4 regions of the Actinoplanes sp. HUAS TT8 genome follow, and region 4 is predicted to be linked to each of the others. Evidence: riboswitches for the same ligand, from Rfam matches in the RefSeq annotation. Region 4 holds a riboswitch; each other region holds the start of a gene.
What was found. A riboswitch is a leader RNA that binds a small molecule or an ion and turns the genes downstream of it on or off. The one in region 4 is predicted to bind cyclic di-AMP.

Region 1 (4,845 bases), 2.7 Mb from region 4:
TCAACGGCACTCCCGATCAGGACGCCGCGCTGGCATACTTCCTCGGTCAGCTGCCCCCCGGCGCGATCCGAGCCGCCCTGGACGCCACACCGAAAGAGACGTGACCGCACTTCTTCTAGGAGCCCTCGGGCTGACCCTCTCGCTGGTCGTCCCGGGCATCCTGGCCGGCGCCCGCTGGCCCGACCGTGCGCCGGTGGCCGCCGTCCTGCTCTGGCAGGCGCTCACCCTCGCCGGGGTGCTGTGCGCGCTCGGCGTGGTGCTGGCCGCGCCCGAGGAGTTGACCCGGGCGGCCGGCGCCGACCATCCGTGGGTGGTCGCGTCCCTGGTCTTCTCCCTGGCGGTGGCGGCCACGATCGTGATCCGTCTGCTGATCTCCCTGATCAAGGTTTCGGTACGGGCGAGGGCCCGGCGCGAGCGGCACCGGATGCTGGCCGACCTGCTCGACCGCGCGGAACGTCACCAGGAGCTGGGCGGTGGCGAGGTCCGGGTACTCGACGGCGCGCTGCCCCTGGCCTACTGCGTGCCCGGCCGCGAGCCGCGGGTCGTGCTCAGCGACGCGGTGCTGCGGATCCTGGACCGGGAGCAGGTGGACGCGGTGCTCGCCCACGAGCAGGCGCACCTGCGGCACCGGCACGAGCTGGTGATGGAGTCGTTCACCGCGTTCTATCAGGCGGTGCCGCGCCCGCTGCGGTCCCGGGCGCCGCTCGACGCGGTGCATCTGCTGCTGGAGATGGTCTCCGACGACGCCGCCCGCCGCCGCACGGGCCCGGCCCCGCTGCGCGCCGCGCTGGCCCGGTTGTCGGACGCCGTCCCCCTCGCGGAGGAGGCGCCGGCCGACCCGGCGGGTGAATCCCGCCGTCGCCGGCTTGACCGTCTTGCCGGACCGGCACCCCGTTCGACCGGTCTGTCGGTGGTCGCCGGAATCGCCGCGACCGGCCTGCTGGTGTTACCCACGGTGATCCTGATCGTGCCCTGGCTGGCGCAAGCCCTGGACGCGTGGCCGTTCCGCTCACTGTGAGTGCCGGAGGAAGTGCGGGTAGTTTCATCGTCGAGGCGCGCTTCATTTGCCCGCATGATCCGAGTACGGTGGTCCCCGGTTCGGCAGCCCCCCATCGTCCAACCGGCCGATCTGACGAGCCACCGCCTAATCGCCGCGAGGCGAGCCGGGGACCCAGGTTCCTCCGGGGTGAAGCCGTGACCTCGCGGCCGGGCGTGCTTCCCGCCCGAACCCGTCAGCTAACCCGGTCGGCGGCCGAGTGGAAGAAAGGACAACGCACCTACGTGAAACGGATAGGCGCGCGGGGTGTGCTGCGCGGTCTGCTCTGCGCCGTCATCGCTGCCGGGTTTGTTGTCAACGGACCTGCCGTCGCCCATGCCGATCCGACGTCGGACGTCGAATCCCAGATCGACAAGCAGTGGAACGAGCTCGAGCCCGTCATCGAGGACTTCAACGACGTGCACGGGAAGCTGCTCAAGCTGCAGAAACAGCAGAAGCAGCTGAGCACGACGCTCGCGCCGCTGCAGAAGAAGGTCGACGCGGCTCTGGGCGAAGTGCGCAACATGGCGACTGATGCCTACATGCAGGGTCCGCCGACCGCCGTCGGCGCGATCCTGAGCGGTTCGCCGACCAGCCTGACCGAGAAGCTGTCCCTTCTCGAGCAGCTGGCCGCCAACCGGCAGGCCTCGGTCAGCGACGTCGTGAAGCTCCGCGACAAGTACGCCGCTGACAAGGCCAAGGTGGACGCCCTGGCCACCGAGATCGCCACCCGGGACACCGACCTCAAGACCAAGAAGACGGCGATCGAGAAACAGATCGCCTCCCTTCAGAAGCTGCGACAGACGTCGTACGACGGGTCGGACGACGGGCCGTACAAGACCGGGCTGTGCCCGGCCGAGTACACCAACGACAAGGGCGGCCGCGCGGCGCAGAGGGCGTGCGACCTCGTCGGCAAGCCTTACGTCTTCGGTTCCGAGGGCCCGAACAGCTACGACTGCTCAGGCCTGACGAAAGCGGCCTGGGCGGCCGTCGGTGTGCACCTCGAGCACTACACGAAGGATCAGTGGACCGAGGGCAAATCGGTCAGCCGGAGCGAGTTGAAGCCAGGTGACCTGGTCTTCTACTACTCCGACGTGCACCATGTCGCCATTTACATCGGTAAGGGCATGGTGGTGCACGCACCGCACACGGGCGACTTCGTGCGGATGGCCACCATCGACCGCGGTCCCATCGCCGGCTATCGCCGGCCGGGCTGAGCCCACTCACGGTAGAAAGGCCGCTTCCGGTTCGCCGGGGGCGGCCTTTTTGCACCCCGAATTCCCGCGTACGCGGTGAAAGCCCCGCCTGCCATCGTCGCGGCCCCCTTCCCGGTCGATCGGACACCCGGGATGCTTCCAGGGGCCTACGACATTTTCGGGGCCGCCTCGGTGCTCGGCGTGACCGAGCCCACACTCCGGTGGTGGTCGAGGAGCCGGCGCAGCAGCGTGACCAGCTGCTCCCGCTCGGCCGGCGACAGCGGCTCCAGTAGCTCCTCCTGCACCTGAGCGGCCCGGACGGTCAGCTCCCGCGCTCGCGCCCGGCCGTCGTCGGTGATCGTGATGACGTTGCGCCGCCGGTCGGCCGGGTCGGGGGAGCGGACCACGAACCCGCCGGTCTCCAGTTCGTTGAGCGCGCCGACCAGGTCGCTGAGGTGGATGAGGGTGCGCCGCCCCAGGTCGGCCTGACTGGCCGGCCCCTCGGTGGCCAGCGAGTCGAGCAGCCGCAGGTGATAGCCCCGCGCCCCGGCCGCCGCGAACCCGTCGCCGACCAGCCGGTGGGCGTGCGCGGCGGTCTGGGTGAGCAGCCAGCTGGGTAGGTGATCCATGTGTCGACGATAACATTGGACGGATTAACGTTAGTCGGACTAACGTTATCCCTATGAACGAATTCCGGCTTCACCTTCCGCAGTCCGACCTCGACGACCTGGCCGACCGGCTGGCGCGCACCCGCTGGCCCGACGAGCTGCCCGACGCCGGTGACGAGTACGGCATTCCCCTGGCCCGGGTGCGCGCGCTCGCCGAGCGGTGGCAGCGGTTCGACTGGCGTGGACACGAGGCGGAGCTCAACTCGTACGCCCAATTCGTCTTTGACGTTGATGGCGACCGCGTCCACTTCCTGCATCTGCGCAACCCGGACCCGAAGGCGCTGCCCGTCGTGCTCACCCACGGCTGGCCCGGCTCGACCGTCGAGTTCCTGGACGTGGTGGGGCGGCTCGCCGAGCACTTCCACGTCGTCGTCCCGGCGATTCCCGGTTTCGGGCTGTCCGGGCCGACCACCCGGCGCGGCTGGAGCCAGCGGCGGGTCGCCGAGACGTGGGCGCGGCTGATGGGCGAGCTGGGCTATCGGCGCTACGGGGCGCAGGGCGGCGACTGGGGGTCCGGCATCTCCCGCCACCTGGCCGGTGTCGCCCCGGAGAGCGTCGTCGGCGTGCACGTCAACTACCTGCCCACGCCCGGTTCTCCGGAGGGGCTGTCCGAGTCGGATCAGGCACGGCTGGCCCGGACCATGGAGCTGGCGAAGAATCGGCATCCGCATCAGATGCAGTTCGCCACCGGCCCGCAGACGCCGGCCTACGCGTTCACCGACTCGCCCACCGGTCTGCTCGCCTTCTGGGCGGACAAGTTCGACCGCTGGTCCGATCCGGCCACGCCGGTGCCGGACGACCGGATTCTGGCCGACGTGGCCCATCACTGGTTCCACCGGACCGCCGGATCATCCGCCCGGCTGGTCCGGGAGAGCGGGGTGAACGTGCCGGTGACCTGCACCGCACCGCTCGGCGTGGCGGTCCTGCCGGGTGACATCACCCAGTCGATCCGGCCGTTCGTGGAGAGGCAGTACGACGTCCGGCACTGGACCGAATTCCCTCGTGGCGGGCACTTCGCCGCGCTGGAGGTGCCGGACCTGTTCGCCGACGACGTGATCACGTTCTTCCGCACGCTGACCGGGCGTTGAGAGCCGCCGGGGGCCGGGCGAGCGGTCGCGTCACGGGCAACGCGGGCATAATCGCGTTTCATGAGCGACGCCTTGATCGACAGCCTGACCGCGGCGGTGCAGGCCCGCCCTGACGACCTGCCGTTGCGGCTGCACCTGGCCGAGTTGCTGGTCGCCGCCGGCCGGGGCGCCGAGGCGATCGAGCACGCCGCTCAGGTGTTGAGCCGTGAGCCCGGCAACGACGCGGCCCGGGCCCTGATGGTCTCCGCGCTGGCGCCGCCGGCCGCTCGGAAGGCGGAACCGGCCGAGGCCGCGGAGAAGCCGAAGGCGCAGGCCGCGAACGTGGACTGGGCGGCCATGGAGCAGGAGTTCGGCGACGTCGTGCCGCCGCGCTTCGCCAAGGCGGGCGACGAGCACGAGCCGGTGACCGGTCACGAGGACCGGTCGTTCGACGTCGAACGCTCCACCGTCACCCTCGCCGACGTCGGGGGCATGACCGAGGTCAAGAAACGACTTGAGGTCTCCTTCCTCGGCCCGCTGCGCAACCCGAAACTGCGCAGCCTGTTCGGCAAGAGCCTGCGCGGTGGCCTGCTGCTCTACGGCCCGCCCGGCTGCGGGAAGACGTTCCTGGCGCGGGCCGTCGCCGGGGAGATGGGGGCGGCGTTCATCTCGCTGTCGATCACCGACGTCCTGAACATGTGGATCGGCAGCTCGGAGCGCAACCTGCACGACCTGTTCGAGTCGGCGCGCGGCCACGCCCCGTGCGTGCTGTTCCTCGACGAGATCGACGCGCTCGGGCACAAGCGCAGCCAGCTGAACTCGTCGGCGATGCGTACCGTCGTGAACCAGCTGCTCACCGAGCTGGACGGGGTGCAGGG
Region 2 (4,845 bases), 1.5 Mb from region 4:
AGCGTGCTGTCGTTCATGCTCGAGACCTCTGTTTCCCGGTGCGGAACTGCTCAGTTGACACGGTCGAGTCCCGCTCGGATGTCCTGGAACGCCGTGTAGTTGGCGATCACCTCGAGACGGCCCGGCGGCACCTGCGCCAGCGCCTCGTCGAAGGTGTGTACGTGCTGGAACGGAACCTGGTTCACCTGGAGGCGGACGGCCAGGTCGAACGCCCGGTCGCCGGTGATCAGCACCGGACGGTCCCGCAGCGGGGCGAAGTCGACATCCCACAGCCAGGACGTGTCCAGCCCGTCGGGGTCCCGCGCGTTGATCGAGAGCAGGGTCGGCGCCTGGTCGGCCATGTCGAACGCTTCGAGCCAGCTCGCCGGGTTCTTCGCCAGGAGCAGGCGGATGTTGCGCCCGTCGCGGTCGACCTGCGCATACCGCCCGGCGATGGACGTCACCCGGGAGAGCCGGGGCAGCGCCTCGATCGGACGAACGCCGAACTCACCGGCGACCGCGAGCGCGGTGGCCGCGTTACCCAGATTGACCTTGCCCGGCAGCTGCAGCTTGACCAGGTGCCAGTCGCCGCGCGGGTCGATGACGCCGTCCTCCTCCACCACCCACTGGGGGGTGGGGCGGCGCAGCGGGCAGCCGGTGCACCACCAGTCGCCGTTGGCCCGCTCGATCGGATGGCCGCTCTCCGGGCAGACGAACGAGTCGTCGTGCCAGCGCTGGCCGGCGCTGAACCAGGTGCTCTGCGGGCTGGAGCTCGCGGCCCAGACGACCATCGGGTCGTCCGCGTTGGCCACCACCCGGATCTCGGGGTGGCCGGCCAGCGCGGTCTTCCACAGCTGCGCCATCATCGCCACCTCCTTCGCCCGGTCCAGCTGGTCGCGGGAGAGGTTGAGCAGCGCGACCACCTTGGGGCGGGTGGCCTGGATCACCTGCGGCAGGTAGTGCTCGTCGGTCTCCAGCACCGCGAACGGGGTGTGCCCCTCCTTGGCCAGCGCCGAGGTGTGGCCGGTGGGCATGTTCGCCCCGTACCCGTTGGTGGCGACCCGGCCGAGCACCCCGAGCGCGGCCGCGGTGAGCCGTGTCGTGGTGGTCTTGCCGTTGGTGCCGGAGACCAGCGCGACGGCGCGGCCGGACGCGAGGTGGGCCAGGAGGTCGGGGTCGATCTTGAGGCCGATCCAGCCGCCGATCACCGAACCGTCGCCGCGACCCGCGGCCCTGGAGAGCGCGGCCGCGGTCTTCGACGCGGTGGTCGCGACTATGGCCCGTAATGGCATCTTCCCGTCCGTCACGCCAGCGAGGGTACCGGACCCGGGGGTTACGTCGAGTTGCCGGAAGGCCTGGATCACCGGACCGGTCCGGGTGGGCCGTACGGCTTACCCCGTTTGCGCCGCTGCCTAACGATTCGCGGCCACCAATGGGTTACCACCTGAGAAATTGTGTGTTCTGGTTCACTGGGGACGATCAACTTTGCGTGTTCAGGTGAGTTCGTAGAGTCACGGCATTTGTCTCGCGGAGATAACAAACCGGACACAGGCCAATGTGCCAACTACTTAGAGTGACGATTTCGCACCTGACGATCATGAGGGAATTCAGGTACCAAGGATTCCGCCGGCGGCAACCGCTCGCCGGTCGCGCTCAACCGGTTCACGCCGAGCCCTGCCCCGGACCGGTGGACGCGACCATGTGAAGTACCAGAAAGCTGACCAGGCATTCGGGGGCAGGGACGGGGAACCCAGATTTCCGGTCCGGACCCGCGTCGTCCCACCCGACGGCGCATCAGGTCCCGGACCTTGGGGTGAAGCCACCGCGGTGGCCGGGCAAGCCTTCCCGCCCGAACCCGACAGCTAACCTCGCAGGCGTGCCGGAGGGATTTCCTAACCGTGCACGAGCACAGTTCGGGCCGCCACCGCGCGGTCCGCAATCGGCGCCTCACCGGCGCCACCACCGCCGCGCTGTCCCTGGGTCTTTGCCTGTGTGCCGGCCAGTTGCTGGCATCGGCACCCGCCCTGGCAGCGACCACGACGACCCCGGTCATCTCCACCACGGCGGCGAAGGCGGCCGCCAAGGTGAAGCCCACCCTGACCACCCGGGTCAGCGTTCGCACCATCGCGTGGGGCAACAGCACCAGGATCACCGCCAAGGCCGTCGACCCGCGGACCGGCAAGGCGGCCAAGGGCACCATCCGGCTGCAGGCCTACGTCAACGGCAAGTGGGTTCTCTACGCGAAGAAGACCGTTCCCAGCAGTGGTACGGTCACCTTCTCCACCTCGCCGAAGACGACCATCTGGCTGCGGACGCTCTTCACCGGCGCCGGGTACACCTCGACGTCCCACCAGGCGAAGATCACCGTGAAGACCAGCGGTGCCAAGGTCCTCGCCGAGGCGAAGAAGCACACCGGCGCGCTGTACAAGTTCGCCGCGGCCGGGCCGAGCCGGTTCGACTGCTCGGGCTTCACCCAGTACGTCTACAAGAAGGCGGCCGGGAAGAAGCTGCCGCACAAGGCGGACGGCCAGCAGGACTACGGCAAGGCGGTCAGCAAGTCGAGCAAGAAGGTCGGCGACCTGATCATCTTCCGGTCCGGGTCGTACGGGTACCACGCCGGCATCTACGCCGGTGGCGGCTACATGTACGACTCCCCGCACACCGGGGCCCGGGTCGGCAAGCACAAGATCTACGGCAGTAACTACGTCGTACGTCGTCTGACGGCGTGACGTCGTCCGCCGGGCTCGTCGGCGGGATCCGGCTGCTGGGGATCTCGGTCGATGCGAGTGCTCGGCGGACAGCACCAAGTAAGTAAGGAAGCACCGCCAGTGGGGCGTGACCCGATCCGGGTCACGCCCCACTGGCGTTCGTGCTGTCCGGAGGTGGTCCGCGGCGGCGGGAGAGTCGCGGGGGCGGGGGAGTCGCGGGGGCGGGGGAGTCGCGGGGGCGGGGGAGTCGCGGGGGCGGGGGAGTCGCGGGGGCGAGGGAGTCGCGGGGGCGAGAGAGCCGCGGGGGCGGGGGAGTCGCGACGGTGGGCGGGCCGCGGGCGGCGGGGGAGCCGCGGGGATCGGCGCCCGGTGGCCGGGGCGGGCCGCGCGGATCGGCGCCCGGGGTCGCGCGGTGAGAGGGGCCACAGGGGCCGGAGGTGCTTGTGGAGGCTCGGGACGGTCCACATTCGGCCGCCCGGAGGCTCCACTTTCCTCCCCGGGGGGCCTCCACTTTCCTCCCCGCGGCGCGGGCGACCACTCCACCGACGAGGTTTTGACCGTTTTGCGCCGGACTTATCGACCCTCGTGCGCCTGATGTCGGAAACCGGACCTGGTGGATCATGCTGAACCCCTCCACTTCGACCCACCCCCTGTGAACTGGGATTACGTCCGCGAAAACAGTTCGCGAGCAGCCGCTTTCGGGTTGCAGGTGGAGGGAAGTGGAGTAGAGTGGGGCCCAGTGGCAGGACCGAGGAATCCGACCGAGAGCCTGCCGGCCCGAGTTGACAGACGGCCCGCTTCCTCCGCGAAGGAGCGGCTGTCCCGGCAAAGGGGTGGGGGCCGATGTTCCTCGGCACGCACACCCCTCGGCTGGACGAGAAGGGCCGGCTGATCCTCCCGGCGAAATTCCGCGACGAGTTGGCGGGAGGTGTCGTGATCACGAAGGGGCAGGAGCGCTGTCTTTACGTGTTCCCGATGCCGGAGTTCACTCGTCTCGCCGGTCAGTTGCGCGAGGCGCCGGTGACCAACAAGGCCGCCCGGGCTTACAGCCGGGTGTTCTTCGCCAGCGCGCACGACGAGGTCCCCGACAAACAGGGCCGGGTCACCATCCCCGCACACCTGCGGGAGTACGCGAGTCTCGGCCGGGATCTCGTGGTGATCGGGGCCAGCACCAGGGTCGAGATCTGGGACAAGCAGTCCTGGGACGACTACCTCTCGGCGAGCGAGGAAGAGTTCGCCGACATCGAGGAGGGGGTGCTGCCCGGCGGACTGTAGGGCGTGGCACTCGGTGGGCCGCTGGGAGTGCGGTCCGGACGCCACTGCTGCCGTACTGCGAGATCTCCAGCCGCTCCCGCTCCTGGCGCCTCTTCCCCGGCGCCAGGCGCGTGTCCGGCGCCGGGTCACACCGGCGTGCGGGACAGAGCGGATGGGGATCTGGCGGTACGGACGGGCGCCGGGCCGGCACGGACAGCTTTTCAGGTAACAACCGAGTGATACGCGAACGGGTGGGTCAATGGGGGTCGACATGGGGGAGCCGCGCGGCACGCACGTTCCGGTGCTGCTGGAACGCTGCCTCGAGCTGCTCGGCCCGGCTCTGGCCCGGCCCGGCGCGGTGCACGTCGACTTCACGCTGGGCCTGGGCGGCCACGCCGAGGCGGTCCTGGAGCGCTTCCCGGACGCCGTCCTGATCGGACTGGACCGGGACACCGAGGCGCTCGCCCACTCGCGGCACCGCCTGGAGCGGTTCGCCGGGCGGATCCACCTGGTGCACGCGGTCTACCACGAGCTGCCCCGGGTGCTCGCCGAGCTGGAGATCCCGGCGATCGACAGCGGCCTGTTCGACCTCGGCGTCTCCTCGTTGCAGTTGGACGAGGCCGACCGCGGTTTCGCCTACGCGCAGGACGCTCCGCTGGACATGCGCATGGACCAGTCCCGCGGAATGACCGCGGAAGAGGTCGTCAACACGTACGAGCCGGGTGAGCTGGTGCGCATCCTCCGGCAGTACGGCGAGGAGAAGTTCGCCCCGCGGGTCGTCTCGTTGATCGTGCGGGAGCGGGCGAAGGCCCGGATCGTCTCGACCGCCCGGCTGGCGGAGCTCATTAAAGACGCTATTCCGGCCGCCGCGCGGCGAACGGGTGGAAATCCCGCGAAAAGGTCG
Region 3 (4,845 bases), 910 kb from region 4:
TGCCGCAGTGTGGCCGATGGTCCCGTTCGGCCGGCGCGGCCGGGTCGGACGCGATCAATTCGATGTTCGCGTTTGTTTCAGGCCTGTCGGCGACCGGTCGATGCTGCACGTGAACCCCAAGGGCGAACAAGCCGTAATACCGGGTGTCCGCACCAGGGTGACGAGCATCGCGGCGCCCAGGTGATGCCCGTCGCTGTGGACGATGAGAGGCCGATGGTGTTATGAGGCGCGGTACGGGTATCCGTCTATCCGCAAGACGGTCGCAGAGAGATCGCGCTCAGCTACCGCGCACTGGGCTCTCAGGTAAGACCCAGGCATTCGTGACACTTTCGATCAGCCGGCAGGAATCAGCGCAGGCAGCCATTTGTTGTGTAGATGTCAGCAACCGCAATGCACGAGCTGCGGACGTTACGGGAGAGGGCTGATGGACGCAGGTATTGCCCGTAACAGGGTTAGTGACGGCAATGAGGGGACCGTGGGCAACGTGGAGAAGAACACCGTGATGCGTACCGACCAGGTTGCCGAGGAGCGCGACCTCGTCGGAGTCTACCTGCACGAAATCTCCCGGACGCCGCTGTTGGACGCCGCGCGTGAGGTCGAGCTCTCCAAGTCGATCGAGGCGGGCCTCTACGCCGAGCACCTGCTCGAGCAGGGCGAGGCGCGTCGTGGCATCAGCCGGGAAGAGCTCGAGCGGATCGTCGCCGAGGGCAGCAAGGCAAAAGACCTGTTCATCCGGGCCAACCTTCGGCTGGTCGTCTCCATCGCCCGCCGCTACGTGCGCTCCGGCATGCCGATGCTCGACCTGATCCAGGAGGGCAACACCGGCCTGGTCCGCGCCGTCGAGAAGTTCGACTACGAGCGCGGCTACAAGTTCTCGACGTACGCGACGTGGTGGGTCCGCCAGGCCATCAGCCGGGCGATCGCCCAGCAGGAGCGCACCGTGCGCCTCCCCGTGCACCTGGTCGAGGACGTCAACCGGATGCGTAACGTCACCCGCCAGCTCGTCCGCGAGCTCGGCGGCGACCCGGAGCCGGAGCAGATCGCGGCCGCCCTGGGCGTGACCGTGGAGCGGGTCAACGAGCTGACCCGCTGGGCCCAGGACACCGTGTCCCTGGACACCCCGGTCGGCGACGACGGCGACACCAACCTCGGTGACCTGGTCGCCGACAGCGACGCCCCGTCGCCCGAGGAGATCGTGCTGAGCGCACTGGAGCGCCAGCGCATCGAGGGCCTGCTGAACCACCTGGACGACCGCTCGGCCGGCATCATGCGGGCGCGGTACGGCCTGGAGGACGGCCGCGAGCACTCGCTGACCGAGGTGGCCTCGCGCTTCTCGCTCAGCCGGGAGCGGATCCGCCAGCTGGAGATCCAGGCGCTGGGCCGGCTGCGTGAGCTGGCCCGGGCCGAGGGCCTGCAGGCCGCCTGATCCACCGACAGAACTTCTGATCGACCGACAGCACGAAGAAGGCCGGTACCCCCGAGGGGCACCGGCCTTCTGCTTGTCCGCGGTGTTACAGAACCCGGCCGTATCCGTCCGGGGTCATGATGTTGATGCTGCGATGCAGGACGTCCCGCCCGGCCGACGGCGCGTCGATGATCATGCCGTCGCCGACGTAGATCGCCACGTGCCCGCCGCTGCGGTAGTACACCAGGTCACCGGGCTGGAGCTTGCTCTTGTCGGTGAAGAACTGGGCGTACGGTTTGTTCTTCTGCTGCGCGGCGCTGTGCGGCAGCGTGTGGCCGGCCTTGGCCCACGCGGCCATGGTCAGACCCGAGCAGTCGTACGAGTTCGGGCCGGCGTCGCCGAAACCGTACGGCTTGCCGATCTGCTTGAACGCGAAGGTCACCGCGACACCGGCGTCACCCGAGATGGTGGGGATGGGACCGGTGTAGGACCCCGAGTTCTCGGTGGCGCTGCCGTAGAGGTCCTCACGCATGTCGTACAGCTTCTTGAGGTCCTTCTTGATCTTCGTGGTCTGGGCGTCCAGCTCCTTGGACTGCAGCGTCTGCTTGGTCTGCTGCGTCTTGAGAGCCGTCTGCCGGTCCGTGAAGGTCTGCGTGGTCTCGGTGAAGGCGTCGATGTCCTGCTGGTTCGACCGGCTGAGCTGCTCGAGGTAGCTCATCCGCTGCAGGAGATCCTTCTGGTTGCTGCTGAGCAGGATCTCCGCCGGCCCGACCGGTCCCGTCATGTACGACGAGGTGGCGATCTTCTGCATGCGGGCGGAGGCCTGGGTGAGCGCCGCCTGGGCGGGCTTCAGCGAGGCGTTCAGCTTGGTGATGTCGCCCTGGGTCTTCTTCAGGGCGATCTTGCTGTTGTTGTATGCCTCGGTGACGTCCTCGAGCTTGTTGGAAGCGGTGGTGATCTGCTTCTCCAGCTCGGCCTTGGACGGGGCCGCGTGCGCGGCGGTAGCTCCCGACGTGGTGATCGCCAACGCGGTCAGCGCGACCACCAGCGCCCGGAGCCTGGTACGGGGGTGTGGCACTGGTCAGGGGCCCTTCTTCCGCTTCTGGCCGCCTACCGGGTTAGCTGACGGGTTCGGGCTCGGAAGACTGGCCCTACCGCTCACAACGCGGATTCACCCCAGGAAGTGGTTCCCCGGTTCGCGGCGGCACCGGCCCGGGGGATGGGCCGAGCGCCGCCCATGATTCGGCGGCGTTGGCCGGCGCCACGGCAGGTTTGTGGCTGCGGACCGAACCAACCGCATCAACTTATCGGGGTAGAAAACAAAATCAAGTACTGGCCGAGTGAAATTTGGCAATAGTCGGTCTTGCGAACTTAATCCCGATAACCGGCTGTCATTCGGCCCGCGCTGAGCGTTATTTAGATGAGCTTTTCAGCGGGCGGCGGCGAGTTCCGCATTCGGAACCCAGCGGCGCGTGACCCGGCGCTCGGCCCAGAACGAGAAGAACGGAATGGTGCCCGCGAGCATCACGATGATCATCCGGCGGAACGGCCAGCGCGCCCGGCGCGACAGGTCGAACGTGAGGAGCAGATAGATCATGTAGAGGAAGCCGTGCAGCGGGCCGATCACCGCGACCACCGTGTCGTTGTCGCCGATGTACTTCAGCGGCATGCCGACCAGCACGAGAACGACCAGGAACACGCCGACGATCCAGGCGATGATCCGATAGCGGGTGAGGGCGCCCTGCACGGGGGGATCTCCTTATTTCTTGGCGGTGCGGTAATCGGCCGGGCGGGCGCCGGGGTGCTCGGCCAGCCAGGCCAGATAGTCGTTGTAGGCCTGAAGCTCGGAGTCGGACTCGGCCGACGCGGCCGGCCGCACGGCGACCCGGACCGGGCGGCCCAGGGTGACCGGCGCCTGCGGATCGTGGACCACGGGCTCCTCGACGGCGGGCTCCTCGCCCGCCGGGTCGGACTTGCGGCGGAACAGCTGGATCTCCCGGATCCAGATGAACACCACGAAACCGGCGAAGACCGGCCACTCGAACATGTAACCCCAGCTGAGGGAGTTGCCCCCGGTCGCCCGGCTGAACTGCCACCACCCGAGCCCCAGACAACCCGCGGTCAGCACCAGCGCCAGGACGTGCCGGGCGATCCACGCCGGAGTCCACAGCCCTTTCATGCCCACGAGACTACCGGCGGGTTTGGTGATCGCCCGCACGGGCAAGCGTCAACACACGGACCTCGAATCGCAAGCGGAGGCGCACCATGGCGGACGCTCGATCCTCGACCGGCGCGACAGCCGACTTCGGCACCGGCGTCGACCCCGCGGTACTGGCCGACGACGACCTGTTCCGCGAACTGGCCAGCCTGCATCGAACCCGGCTGGAGACGCTGCGCCACGGGCCGGACGCGGCGCTGGAGAACCACTTCCGGCGCACCGCGGAACTGGAGACCGAGTACATGGCCCGCTTCCCCGGGCGCGAGGTCGACCCGGAAAGGCTCACCCAGGCGTTCTGACCCTCGCCTCGCCGAAGGGACCCCCCCACACATGTCCACCCTGCAGGAGAAGGCCGCCGCGGTGGCCCGCGCCTACGCGCCCCACGACCACCGGCCGCTCGGCGGCTACCTGGCCGCGATGGGGGCGTTCGGCGCACTCGCGGCCAGCCTGGCCGCGGCCGCCCGGCTCACCGGCCGGCCCGTCCCCGAACGCCCGGCCGTCGCCGACGTGGTGCTGATCTCCCTGGCCACCCACAAGCTCAGCCGCCTGATCGCCAAGGACTCGGTGACCAGCCCGCTGCGGGCGCCGTTCACCCGCTACACCGAGCCGGCCGGGGCGGCCGAGCTCAACGAGGAGGTCAGGGACTCCGGCAGCGGCCTCAAGCACGGCATCGGCGAACTCATCACCTGCCCGTTCTGCCTGGCCGCGTGGGTGGCCACCGGGCTCACCGGCGGGCTCGTGCTGGCCCCCCGGCTGACCCGGCTGGTGGCCACCGCGCTGACCGCCACCGCCGCCTCGGACTTCCTGCAGATGGCCTACTCCATAGCGAAGGAGAAGGCCGAGTGACGAGCGTTTGACTGTTAGTCAGGTCACAATCACTGCCGGAATCAGGGGCGGGTGCCGAAGGTTATCTACGGATGCCGGTGTGCCCAGTGTCCCCGGGCCTCACCCATCGCCTGCATGGAATACCGTTCGGCTGGAGCCATGCTGAGCCACTCGCCGCGAGGCGACCTGCACACCGGCATCTACTTCGTTCGGCCCCCGGGAACTCCCGGGGGCCGAAACTGTATTCAGGCGCCGATCGGGTTTAAACGGACAACACCCCCCGATCGGGGCACCGAACCGAGCCGTCTCCGGATCGACATGGCAGTATCCGTCGGGTGTCAGTACCGCAACGTCGCGTACCGGCCGCGCAGCGCGGCACCCGGATCCGCCGTCGCAC
Region 4 (4,845 bases):
CACGGTGATTGGCTGCGCACGACGGTGGCGTGCCGGTTGGAGCCGGGGCAGAAACTACGCGTGGTGAAACTCGCTGCGTATGGCTGGTCGAGTGTCCGATCGCTGCCCGCCCTGCGGGATCAGGTGGGTGCGGCGCTGGCCAGTGCCCGTCTGGACGGCTGGGAGGGTTTGGTCCAGCAGCAGCGGGAGTATCTGGACGCGTTCTGGGATCACTCTGATGTGCGGGTCGAGGGTGACCCGGAGGTGCAGCAGGCGGTCCGGTTCGGGTTGTTCCACACGCTGCAGGCCGGGGCGCGGGCCGAGAAACGCCCGATCGGGTCGAAGGGCCTGACCGGGCCGGGTTATGACGGGCACACGTTCTGGGACGCCGAAACATTCGTGCTCCCGGCGTTGACCTATACGCAGCCGTCGGCGGCGGCGGATGTGCTGCGGTGGCGGCACTCGACCCTGGATCTGGCGCGGGAGCGCGCGCAAACGTTGGGGTTGCAGGGGGCGGCGTTCCCGTGGCGCACGATCCGTGGTCAGGAGTGTTCGGGGTATTGGCCGGCGGGGACGGCGGGTTTCCACATCGGCGCGGATATTGCTGATGCGGTGCGCCGGTATGTGCAGGCCACCGGGGACTACGACTTCGAGCGTGAGTGTGGTCTGGAGTTGTTGGTGGAGACGGCCCGGTTGTGGCGGTCGCTGGGGCACCACGATCGGCACGGCCGGTTCCACATCGACGGGGTGACCGGCCCGGACGAGTACACGGCGATCGTGAACGACAACATCTACACCAACCTGATGGCCCAGCAGAACCTGATGACCGCCGTGGACGCCTGCAAACGGCACCCGGACCTGGCCCGCCGCTTCGGTGTGGACGACGAGGAAGCCGCGTCGTGGCGGGATGCGGCGGCGGCGGTGCACATCCCGTACGACAAGGAACTGGGTGTGCATCAGCAGTGCGAAGGCTTCACCCGGTTGGAGGAGTGGGACTTCGAGAACACCCCGCCGGAGGGGTATCCGCTGCTGCTGAACTACCCGTACTTCGACCTGTACCGCAAGCAGGTCGTCAAGCAGGCCGACATGGTGATGGCCATGTACATCCGGGGTGACGCGTTCACCCCGGAGGAGAAGGTCCGCAACTTCGCCTACTACGACGCCCGCACCGTCCGCGACTCGTCGTTGTCGGCGTGTATCCAGGCGGTGATGGCAGCCGAGACCGGGCACCTCGAACTGGCCCACGACTATCTGGGCGAGGCCGCCCTGATGGACCTGCACGACCTGCACCAGAACGCCCGCGACGGCGTCCACGTCGCGTCCCTCGCCGGATCCTGGATCGCCCTGGTCGCCGGCCTCGGCGGCATGCGCGACTTCAACGGACAACTCGCGTTCGCACCGCGACTGCCCAGCCGGATCAACAACCTCGACTTCTCGCTGCTCTGGCACGGCCTGCGCCTACGAGTCAACGTCACCGCCGACGAGGTCACCTACTCGCTGCGCAACGGCGGCGGCTCGGCCCGACTCACCCTGCTGCACCACGGCAAAGAAATCGAAGTGACCCAGGTCCGCCCGGTGACCATGCCGATTCCGTCGGCCGGTCCGGTCGGTCCCTCGCCGACGCAGCCCGCGGGCCGCGCTCCGGTCCGCCGGGCCACCCCGCATCCATGATTTCTTCGCGTACGGCGTGAAAAAAGCCCCCGGTCCACGCGGACCGGGGGCTTTCTCGTGCTGTCGTCGAGCGCTACAGCAGCGACACGTGCACGTGGTCGGTGTGGTCGCTCGGACCGTGGTAGGCGTGCCAGTTGCCGGTCGCCGGGAACCAGATCTGCTTGTACCAGATCACGTAGTAGATCCCGAGCCGGTCGGCGTTGCGTACCAGGAACGCGGTGAGGTCGTTCCCATACCGCATCATGTCGTCGTTGTGCGCCACCGAGAAGCCGCTGTTCTGCAGGGACCAGTCGCAGGCCCGGCCCTTGGGATGCTCGAACGGACCGCCGTTGCGATGGCAGCCGACGAACCGGTTGAACCCGGCCTTCTTCACCTCCTGATAGAGGTGCAGGGTGCGCTTGGTGATGCAGCCGTCGGTCGTCGGGTCGTCCTGGTTGCAGGACTCCGGCGAGAAGCCGCCCTCGGAGTTGCGCGGTGCCGGCGCCGCGACCTTGGAGACCGCGTCGACGAAACCGTTGGTGATCGTCTTGTTGATGCCGGTCCCGCCGCCGAGCAGTTCGAGCTGGCCCTCGGCCGAGTCGTGCTGCTTCTGCTGGATCGTGAGCTGGGTCTTCTGGTTCTTGACCTCGGCGTCGATCTTCGCCTTGCTGTCGTTGATCGTCGCCAGCGCCGTGTTCAGCTCGTTCAGCTTCGCGTCGTGAAGCTTGTTGATCTCCTCCAGGGAGACCGCCTTGGCGATGAAGTCGGACGAGTCGTTGGCCTGGAGCAGGAAGCTCAGGCTGTTCAGCGTGCCGAACTCGTACTGCTGCCGGGCGATCGCGTTGACCTCGGGGATCAGCGCGTCCCGCGTCTTCTCGGCAGCGGCCTTCTTGACGTTCAGAGCGGCCTGGTTCTTCACCGAGGTCGCGTAGGCGGCCTTGGCGTTGACGAACCGGCGGTTGGTCGTCTCGAGTTGCGCGGAGAGGTCATCGCTGTCGTCACCCTCCGCGGGGGTCGACGAGCTGCCGCTGGGTGCGGCCTGTGCCGGCGTGACCGGTGCCACGAACATCGCGGTGGCGGCCACAAGCGGCGCCAGGGCAAGTATCAGCCACCGGCGGGGACGTGCGGTCATCAACAATCCTTCCTAGTCACCGCCGACCGAGTTAGCTGACGGGTTCGGGACGGAAGCTATCCCTACCGCATTACGCGGATTCACCCCAACTACCTGGTTCCCCGGCTCACCTTTCGGCGATTGGGCGGCGGCCTGCCGGCAACTCGGGGGCGGTGCCGTCCTGGCAGGACCGGCGGCCAGTTTACCTGAGATATCACGCGGTATCAGGACCGGAGAAACCGTCAAAACCGTTACCTGTTAACGACTTTCCGTAATGGTGTCACCAGTGGTGACCGGGCCGTAGCAATGGGTACGAGAACTGTCGATTCCTCGATCGAGTGGGTATGGTCGGTCCCGGTTCCCATCCAGGGAACCGCCGCCTAATCGCAACAACGAGCGAGCCGGGGATCCACGTTTCCTCCGGGGTGAATCCGCGACAGCGGTAGGGATTTCCTTCGTCCCGAACCCGTCAGCTAACCCGGCCGGCGGCCGACGGAAGGAAACAAGCCAGTGCAGCATGTGACTGCGCGGCGACGATGGGTGGCGGTTCTCGCGCTGCTGGTCGCCGCATGCGCGATAGTCGGCGCCGGCGCGCCGGCCTCCGCGGCACCCCGGCCCCTCGCCGCCCCCGGGGAGTCCGGCGACGACGGTGAGGGCGGTTCCAAGTCCCTGCTCGACAAACTCGACGAGGCCTCCAAGGGTTACGTCACGGCCAAGACCAAACTGCAGACGTCCAAGACGCAGCAGACCAAGCTGGCCGCGACGCTCAAAGAGCTCGACGCCGCGATCGGCCCCCAGCAGAAATCCCTGAACATGTACGCCGTGCAGGCCTACACGATGGGCCGGCTCGGGCCGCTGAGCGCGCTGCTCAGCGCCGACACCACCGAAGGCTTCCTGGACCGGGCCCAGCTGCTGACCACCGTGGCCGAGCGGCAGAACCAGGCCGTCTCCGACCTGCGGACCACCCGGGACAATCAGGTCAAGGCCAAGACCGCGATCGACGCGACCATCGTCGACCAGCAGCGGCAGGTGAACGTGATGGCCGCCCGCAAGACGCAGGCCGAGCAGGCGCTCAAGGAAGCGAACCAGGGCAGCGACTCCGGTGACGACTCGGGCAGCTCCGGCGGCAGCACGGACGCGTCCAAGCCCTCCGGCAGCCTCTCCGGCGGCTGCACCGTGGATGATCCGACCACCACCGGCTGCATCACCCCGCGCCTGAACTTCGCGTTGAAGCAGGCCCAGGCGGCCGGCTTCAACCACTACGTGGCCTGCTTCCGGCATCAGAACAGCGGGGAACACCCGAAGGGCCGGGCCTGCGACTTCGCCGCCGACAAGGGCGGCTTCGGCGGGGTGGCGACCGGCAGCAGCAAGACGTACGGCACGAACCTGGCCAACTACTTCATCCACAACGCGGACACGCTCGGCGTGCTCTACGTGATCTGGTTCAAACGGATCTGGCTGCCGAGCAGCGGCTGGAAGTCCTACTCGGGTGCGGGCGGGACGCCGTCGACCGACCATACGAATCACGTACATCTGTCAGTGACCTGATACGCAAGAAGCCCGGGCCGACGGCCCGGGCTTCTTGCTTCGTCGTGAGGACCTACTTCTTCATGTAGGTCTCGTACTCCTTGAGCACTTCCTCGGTGTCGCCGTCGGCGCGGATCTCGCCGGACTCCAGCCAGATCACCCGCTCGCAGGTGTCCCGGATCGACTGCTCGCTGTGGCTGACCAGGAACACCGTGCCGGCGTCCTTGCGCAGCTCGCGGACCCGCGCCTCGCTGCGGCGGCGGAACTTGGCGTCACCGGTGGCCAGCGCCTCGTCGATCAGCAGCACGTCGTGCTTCTTGGCCGCGGCGATCGCGAAGCGCAGCCGGGCCCCCATGCCGGACGAGTACGTCCGCATCGGCAGCGAGGCGAAGTCGCCGCGCTCGTTGATGCCGGAGAACTCGATGATCGAGGCCGCCTTCTCCTTGACCTCGGCCGGGCTCATGCCCATGGCCAGGCAGCCCAGCTCGACGTTGCGCTCGCCGGACAGGTCGTTCATCAGGGCGGCGTTGACGCCCAGCAGCGACGGCTGGCCGGAGGCGTAGATCGCGCCCTGGGCC

Region 1: another riboswitch for cyclic di-AMP. It lies ahead of ACSHV8_RS27390 (NlpC/P60 family protein); the one in region 4 lies ahead of ACSHV8_RS39365 (coiled-coil domain-containing protein).
Region 2: another riboswitch for cyclic di-AMP. It lies ahead of ACSHV8_RS32525 (C40 family peptidase); the one in region 4 lies ahead of ACSHV8_RS39365 (coiled-coil domain-containing protein).
Region 3: another riboswitch for cyclic di-AMP. It lies ahead of ACSHV8_RS35175 (NlpC/P60 family protein); the one in region 4 lies ahead of ACSHV8_RS39365 (coiled-coil domain-containing protein).

What each region holds. Positions count from the first base shown of each region.
Region 1 covers NZ_CP195646.1:6,107,470-6,112,314, reverse strand. Annotated here, with positions in the region: gene ACSHV8_RS27400 (BlaI/MecI/CopY family transcriptional regulator) at 1-104, shown strand, start outside; gene ACSHV8_RS27395 (M56 family metallopeptidase) at 101-1,018, shown strand; cyclic di-AMP (ydaO/yuaA leader) riboswitch at 1,132-1,266, shown strand; gene ACSHV8_RS27390 (NlpC/P60 family protein) at 1,282-2,253, shown strand; gene ACSHV8_RS27385 (MarR family winged helix-turn-helix transcriptional regulator) at 2,400-2,861, opposite strand; gene ACSHV8_RS27380 (epoxide hydrolase family protein) at 2,915-3,988, shown strand; gene ACSHV8_RS27375 (tetratricopeptide repeat protein) at 4,049-4,845, shown strand, end outside.
Region 2 covers NZ_CP195646.1:7,372,667-7,377,511, reverse strand. Annotated here, with positions in the region: gene ACSHV8_RS32535 (type 1 glutamine amidotransferase) at 1-17, opposite strand, end outside; gene ACSHV8_RS32530 (MurT ligase domain-containing protein) at 51-1,271, opposite strand; cyclic di-AMP (ydaO/yuaA leader) riboswitch at 1,685-1,871, shown strand; gene ACSHV8_RS32525 (C40 family peptidase) at 1,878-2,708, shown strand; gene mraZ (division/cell wall cluster transcriptional repressor MraZ) at 3,531-3,962, shown strand; gene rsmH (16S rRNA (cytosine(1402)-N(4))-methyltransferase RsmH) at 4,201-4,845, shown strand, end outside.
Region 3 covers NZ_CP195646.1:7,943,695-7,948,539, reverse strand. Annotated here, with positions in the region: gene ACSHV8_RS35180 (sigma-70 family RNA polymerase sigma factor) at 425-1,426, shown strand; gene ACSHV8_RS35175 (NlpC/P60 family protein) at 1,512-2,483, opposite strand; cyclic di-AMP (ydaO/yuaA leader) riboswitch at 2,498-2,633, opposite strand; gene ACSHV8_RS35170 (DUF3817 domain-containing protein) at 2,835-3,152, opposite strand; gene ACSHV8_RS35165 (hypothetical protein) at 3,165-3,584, opposite strand; gene ACSHV8_RS35160 (DUF6158 family protein) at 3,671-3,922, shown strand; gene ACSHV8_RS35155 (DUF1360 domain-containing protein) at 3,954-4,469, shown strand; gene ACSHV8_RS35150 (ANTAR domain-containing protein) at 4,784-4,845, shown strand, end outside.
Region 4 covers NZ_CP195646.1:8,855,380-8,860,224, reverse strand. Annotated here, with positions in the region: gene ACSHV8_RS39370 (glycoside hydrolase family 65 protein) at 1-1,650, shown strand, start outside; gene ACSHV8_RS39365 (coiled-coil domain-containing protein) at 1,724-2,761, opposite strand; cyclic di-AMP (ydaO/yuaA leader) riboswitch at 2,767-2,898, opposite strand; cyclic di-AMP (ydaO/yuaA leader) riboswitch at 3,108-3,244, shown strand; gene ACSHV8_RS39360 (coiled-coil domain-containing protein) at 3,251-4,288, shown strand; gene ACSHV8_RS39355 (ABC transporter ATP-binding protein) at 4,341-4,845, opposite strand, start outside.